DNA from 2 places in the Burkholderia sp. BC1 genome. Region 1 is predicted to be linked to the other one. Evidence: riboswitches for the same ligand, from Rfam matches in the RefSeq annotation. Region 1 holds a riboswitch; the other holds the start of a gene.
What was found. Region 1 has a riboswitch for thiamine pyrophosphate ahead of ACSHSS_RS18435 (FAD-dependent oxidoreductase). Riboswitches for the same ligand answer to the same signal wherever they lie in the genome.
Positions count from the first base shown of each region.

Region 2: it holds a riboswitch for thiamine pyrophosphate, as region 1 does, so the genes downstream of both, thiC (phosphomethylpyrimidine synthase ThiC) here and ACSHSS_RS18435 (FAD-dependent oxidoreductase) in region 1, are expected to answer to the same signal.

Region 1 is NZ_JBQYLP010000036.1:29,717-33,127, reverse strand. Features, by position in the region: gene ACSHSS_RS18445 (thiazole synthase) at 1-237, opposite strand, end outside; gene thiS (sulfur carrier protein ThiS) at 275-472, opposite strand; gene ACSHSS_RS18435 (FAD-dependent oxidoreductase) at 505-1,641, opposite strand; TPP riboswitch at 1,863-1,984, opposite strand; gene ACSHSS_RS18430 (ABC transporter ATP-binding protein/permease) at 2,253-3,411, shown strand, end outside.
Region 2 is NZ_JBQYLP010000014.1:59,274-62,684, reverse strand. Features, by position in the region: partial or broken gene ACSHSS_RS09590 (EamA family transporter) at 1-679, opposite strand, end outside; TPP riboswitch at 1,187-1,304, shown strand; gene thiC (phosphomethylpyrimidine synthase ThiC) at 1,425-3,356, shown strand.

The sequences.
Region 1 (3,411 bases):
GGCCGTGTTCGGCAGCAGCGGCACCGCATGGCGCTTCAGCAGATCGAAGAAGCCGGCTTCGGCCGTGCCGCCCGTCATCTGGCGGCGCAGCGCGACCGTGACCATGCCCGGCCGCGACGCGGCGATCGAATCGGACAGCGACTGCAGCGACGGATAGCGCGACGTGCCGAGCAGCACGCGGCTTGCGAAGGTTTCGCCGTACAGCGTCAGCGCGTCGGCGGGGGTGAGGGACGTCATGTCGTTTTCCTGGAAGAGCGGGACGAACCGGCGGCGTTCAGCCGCCCGCGACGGGGTGCACGACGTCGAGCCGGTCGCCCGCCGCGAGCGTGCGCGCCGCATGCTGCGTGCGCGCGACGAAGTTGCCGTTCACCGCGACCGCGTACGGCGGGCGCGCGCCGTACGCGGCCAGCGCGTCGGCGACCGTCGCGCCGTCGGGCAGCGTCAGGGTCTGTTGGTTGATCTGGATGTCCATGAGGCTTCGTCGGAATCGGGCGGCGGCGTGCGTCAGGCCGGCTGGCGCGCGTCGTCGCGGTGATGAAGGAGCGTCGGCCAGCGCGCCGCGTCGCGCCATGCGGCGAACGCGTCGGGATCGCGCAGCGTGCCGTCGAGCGCGGCCTGCGCGAGCGCGACGGCCGCATGCGCGACTTCCGGCGCGATCATGAAGCCGTGCCGGTACAGGCCGTTGACGGCCAGCGTCGATGCGCCGTCCCAGATCACGGCCGGGCGATGATCGGGCAGCGTCGGCCGGCACTGCGCGTTCAGCTCGAGGATGCGCGCCTCGCCGAATGCGGGATGCACGGAGAACGCGGCGCTCAGCAGCTCGAGCGCGGAACGCACGCTGACGGGCGACATGTCCTCGCCCTCCACTTCGGTCGCGCCGATCACATAGAGATCGTCCTGCTTCGGCGCGATGTACAGCGGGTAGCGCGGATGCAGCAGCCGCACCGGACGCGTGAGCCCGATGCCCGGCGCATGCACGCGCGCGACTTCGCCGCGGATGCCGCGCAACGCCGGCAGCGCCGGTTTCGCGCCGAGCCCGCGGCAGTCGATCGTGAAATGCGCATCCGGCAGGTGGCCGTCGTCGACCGCCGCGTGCCAGTGCGTGTCCACGCCGCGTTCTGCGAGCCCTGCGGCGAGCGCGTGCAGCGCCTGCCGGTTGTCGAGCTGGCCTTCGCGCGGCAGCAGCAGGCCGCGTGCGAAACGGCCCGCGAGCGCGGGCTCGGCCGCGTCGACCTGCGCACCCGCGAGCGTGACGAAGCCGCCGTCGAACAGGTCGGCCGGCGCATTCGCGCGCACGCGGCGCTCGAACAGCGGCGCTTCCGCGCGGTCCGCGTGATGCCAGACGACGAGCGTGCCGTGCTGCTGGAAGAACACCGGTTCGGGCAGTTCGGCGAGCCACTGCGGCCAGCGCGCCAGCGACGCGACGCCGAGCTCGGTGATCAGCAGTTCGGCGCTGGCCGCTTCGGCGAGCGGCGCGAGCATCGCGGCCGCGATCCACGCCGCCGAGCGCTCGCCGTCCGGGCCGCCGCGCTCGTACAGCGCGACGCGATGCCCGTCGCCCGCGAGCCGCCACGCGATCAGCCGGCCGACGAGGCCGCCGCCGAGGATCGCGAAGTCGGGCCGCGAATCGTGAACGTTCATCGCGCGCCCTCCGCGCCCGCCGCCCGCGCGCGCCCGGCGCACGCCGACGCATGCGGCGAAGCGGCGCGCGAACCCGCGCGACAGACTGAAACAACTGAAGATTGATCGGTCATCGGTTCCTTCCGTAACGCGCGGCGCGCGTACCCAAAAGGACGAAACCGGCAGCAAAGGCCGGCCGGGCGGGACTCGGGCGCTGACAATGGGATGGCGGCCAGCGCGGCCCGGCGGGATCAGAAACTTCCCTCGCCGGTATTACCCGGATCGGGTGCGAAGGGTCTTTCTCAGCCTCGCCGCGCCGCCCGGAACATCGCCGGCCGCGCACGAAGCACCCCTGTTTCGTCGTCGGCCATTAGACCATAAAAGCGGAAAACGTCGCAAACTGTCCCCTTTCGGCAAATCGACGTCGCGCGGCGCCGCTCTGGCACAATGCCCGGCAGGCCGGCCGCGCGAGCGGCCGGTTGTTGCGCCACCGCCGGCCTTTAAGTGCCGTTTAAGACGCGCGGGTCACCATCCGGACGCCCGCCGTCGGCGAGCACTCGTCCCGGCATGCCGTCTCGCGGCGCGCGCCCGGCTTCGCCCGGCCCGTGCGCCGGCCACTCATCAGGAAGCACATGACCCAATCGATCGATCCCGTCCGCTCCGCCTCCGACGCGCCGCAGGACGAGCGCCCGGTATCCGCATGGAGCCTCATCAAGCCCTACTGGGTGTCGTCCGAATGGAAAGTCGCGTGGGCGCTGCTCGTCACGATCATCGCGATCAATCTCTGCGTCGTCTGGATCAACGTCCAGCTGAACAAGTGGAACGCGCAGTTCTATAACGCGCTGCAGACCAAGAACGTGCACGATTTCCCGCATCTGATGATGCAGTTCTCGATGCTCGCGTTCGGCTTCATCATCCTCGCGGTGTACGGGCTGTACTTGCGGCAGATGCTCGGCTTCCGCTGGCGCCAGTGGCTGACCGACCGCTTTCTCGGCGAATGGCTCGGCGACCGCGCGTTCTACCGGATCGAACGCGACCGCCTCGCCGACAACCCCGACCAGCGCGTGGCCGACGACCTGCAGGCGTTCGCGACGACGACGCTGTCGCTGTCGCTCGATCTGCTCTCGACGGTCGTCACGCTCGCGTCGTTCATCACGATCCTCTGGACGCTCGGCGGCGCGCTGACGCTGTCGCTCGGCGCCACGCCCGTCTCGATCCCCGGCTACATGGTGTGGGCGGCCGCGCTCTATGCGGTGATCGGCTCGCTCGTGATCCAGAAGGTCGGCCGCCCGCTCGTGTCGATCAACTACCAGCAGCAGCGCGTCGAGGCGGACTTCCGCTTCGGCCTGATCCGCGTGCGCGAAAATGCCGAGCAGATCGCGTTCTACGACGGCGAAGACACCGAAAACCGCAATGCGCAGGGCCTCTTCCTGCGCATCCGCGACAACTGGTGGCGCGTCATGAAATACACGAAGCGCCTGACGTTCGTGAACGCGTTCTACGGACAGATCGCGATCATCTTCCCGTTCGTCGTCGCGGCGCCGCGCTACTTCGCGGGCGCCTTCACGCTCGGCGTGCTGATGCAGATCTCGTCCGCATTCGGCACGGTCAGCGACTCGTTCTCGTGGTTCCTCAACAGCTATCGCACGCTGGTCGAGTGGCGCGCGACCGTCAACCGTCTGCGCGAATTCAAGCGCGTGATGCGCACCTCGCATCTGAAGGAGAGCCTGTCGCCCGCGACCGAGCACGGCGGCATCAACCTGCACTACGTGAATGCGGCGAAGCTGTCGA
Region 2 (3,411 bases), on a different contig from region 1:
CGAGGTGTTCGACATGCTCGCCGAGCAGCCATGCGGCGAGCGTCGACATCAGCCCGCCGAGGCCGATCTGCAGCGACGTCGAAAGAAACAGGTCGGACGGCAGTTTGAGCCGCGTCGCGAGATGCGCGCCGCCTGCCCAGAACAGCGCGCCGGCCAGCACGCTGATCGTGCCGAGCGCCGAGTTTTCGGCGGCGGCGCCGCCCGAATTCAGCACGACGATCCCGACCATCCCGAGCGCGACGGCCGCCCACTCGCCTTTCGTCACGCGCCGCCCGGCGACCGCCGCGATCACGGTCGCGAACAGCGGCACCGTCGCGACCATCACCGCGGCCGAACCGCTGCTGACCGTGCGCATCCCGAGCGCGATCGTGCCGGACGACAGCGCGACGAGCATCGTGCCCACGATCGCCGCATTACGGATCTCGACGAGCGTCGGCCATTCGGGCTTGCGGCGCAGCGCGAAGACGAACAGGCCGATCCCGCCGAGCAGGTTGCGCAGCCCCGACAGCAGCAGCGGCGGGAACGACTGCAGCGCGAAATGCAGCCCGCTGTACGTCGAACCCCAGACGAAATAGATGAAGACGAGCGCGAGCGCAACGCGGCCGCCGCGGCTTTGCGGCAGACGAATCCGCAGCGGGAAGCGCGCGAGGAAATCGAGCAGACGGTCGAGCGGCGTCATGGCCTGACCGCCCGCACGTCGCGCCGCGTGCTCCGCCGAAAGACGCCGGCGACGCCGGCAAGCGGCCCTGACAGGGCCGGGAAAGCGAAAGCGGACGTGCGGAACGACATGACAGTGCGAACGGCGACGAATGAAAACCGGCAGGCGGCGGCAGAGGGACAAAAAAACGTGCGCAACCGCAACGGCTGCGCACGCTCGGCATTATGGCACCAAGGATTCGAAAGCATCGCCTGACACTGCTGAAAGGAACAGGACTGACGTTTCGGCGCGACATTTCGGCGGCCGGCGCGCGTGTCGAACGCCGCAAAGCGGCGACGCCCGTCGAAACGATCGCGATCCCGAAGTTTTCCGCACACGCCGCACGGCACGATGCTGCACTGCGCAGCCGCCGGCACACGCGCGCGTCGCGCAGTGCGTGGGAGGCGCGCGCTCGCGATGCTGCGCGCGCACGTCGCGCCGCGGCCGGTTCCGGTTGAATCCGCCGCGAAGCCGGTGTATCGTGTGCCCTTGCTAACGCGGGGGTCCTGCAATGCTCCCGGTCGAAACGGCCGGCATTGTGGGTGAGAAATACCCTTTGAACCTGATCTGGATAATGCCAGCGCAGGGAAGCGTACGGGCTTCGCCGCCATCCCTCTGACGAAACCCGCCGCCTCACCAAACTCGTCTCCTGCTTAGCTCGAGCCCCCATTCGTCACGGGGCCCGGGTGAACGCCAAGGCGCCCACTCGGGCCGACAAGGAGATTGCATGAACGCCAATCCGAAGTTTCTGTCTGCCGACGCCCACGTCGACGCTGCTGCCGTCGCGCCGCTGCCCAATTCGCGGAAAGTCTATGTGACGGGTTCGCAGCCCGACATCCGCGTGCCGATGCGCGAGATCACGCAGGCCGACACGCCGACCGGCTTCGGCGGCGAAAAGAATCCCCCGATCTACGTCTACGACACGTCGGGCCCGTACACCGATCCGGACGCCAAGATCGACATCCGCGCGGGCCTGCCGGCGCTGCGTCAGCGCTGGATCGAGGCACGCGGCGACACCGAAACGCTGCCCGGCCTGTCGAGCCAGTACGGCCGCGAGCGCGCGGCCGATCCGGCCACCGCCGACCTGCGCTTCCCGGGCCTGCACCGCAATCCGCGCCGCGCGCGCGCCGGCAAGAACGTGACGCAGATGCACTATGCGCGTCAGGGGATCATCACGCCGGAGATGGAGTTCATCGCGATCCGCGAAAACCAGCGCCGCGCCGAATACCTCGAGAGCCTGAAGGCGAGCGGCCCGAACGGTGCGAAGCTCGCCGCGATGATGGGCCGCCAGCATCCGGGGCAGGCGTTCGGCGCCGCGGCATTCGGCGGCAACGCGCCGAGCGAGATCACGCCGGAATTCGTGCGCGACGAAGTGGCGCGCGGCCGCGCGATCATCCCGGCCAACATCAATCACCCGGAATCGGAGCCGATGATCATCGGCCGCAACTTCCTCGTGAAGATCAACGCGAACATCGGCAACTCGGCCGTCACGTCGTCGATCGGCGAGGAAGTCGACAAGATGACGTGGGCGATCCGCTGGGGCGGCGATACGGTGATGGATCTGTCGACCGGCAAGCACATCCATGAAACGCGCGAGTGGATCATCCGCAACAGCCCGGTGCCGATCGGCACGGTGCCGATCTACCAGGCGCTCGAGAAGGTCAACGGCAAGGCCGAGGAACTGACCTGGGAAATCTTCCGCGACACGCTGATCGAGCAGGCCGAGCAAGGCGTCGACTACTTCACGATCCACGCCGGCGTGCGCCTGCAGTACGTGCCGCTCACCGCGAACCGGATGACGGGCATCGTGTCGCGCGGCGGCTCGATCATGGCGAAGTGGTGTCTCGCGCATCACAAGGAAAGCTTCCTCTACGAACACTTCGAAGAGATCTGCGAGATCATGAAGGCGTACGACGTGAGCTTCTCGCTCGGCGACGGTCTGCGCCCCGGCTCGATCTACGACGCGAACGACGAAGCGCAGCTCGGCGAGCTGAAGACGCTCGGCGAGCTCACGCAGATCGCGTGGAAGCACGACGTGCAGGTGATGATCGAAGGTCCGGGCCACGTGCCGATGCAGCTGATCAAGGAAAACATGGATCTGCAGCTCGACTGGTGCAAGGAAGCGCCCTTCTACACGCTCGGGCCGCTGACGACCGACATCGCGCCGGGATACGACCACATCACGTCGGGCATCGGCGCCGCGATGATCGGCTGGTTCGGCACCGCGATGCTCTGCTACGTGACGCCGAAGGAACACCTCGGTCTGCCGAACAAGGACGACGTGAAGGAAGGCATCATCACGTACAAGCTCGCCGCGCATGCCGCCGATCTCGCGAAGGGTCATCCGGGCGCGCAGGTGCGCGACAACGCGTTGTCGAAGGCGCGCTTCGAGTTCCGCTGGGAAGACCAGTTCAACCTCGGCCTCGATCCGGACAAGGCGCGCGAATTCCACGACGAAACGCTGCCGAAGGATTCGGCGAAGGTCGCGCACTTCTGCTCGATGTGCGGCCCGCACTTCTGCTCGATGAAGATCACGCAGGACGTGCGCGAGTTCGCAGCGCAGCAGGGCGTGTCCGAAGCCGACGCGCTGCAGAAAGGGATGGAAGTGAAGGCCGTCGAGTTCGTGAAGAGCGGCTCGGAAATCTATCACCGTCAGTAACGCACGGCGCGCCGCGGCGCGCACGTCGTTCGTCGAGCCCGCCTTCGCGCGGGCT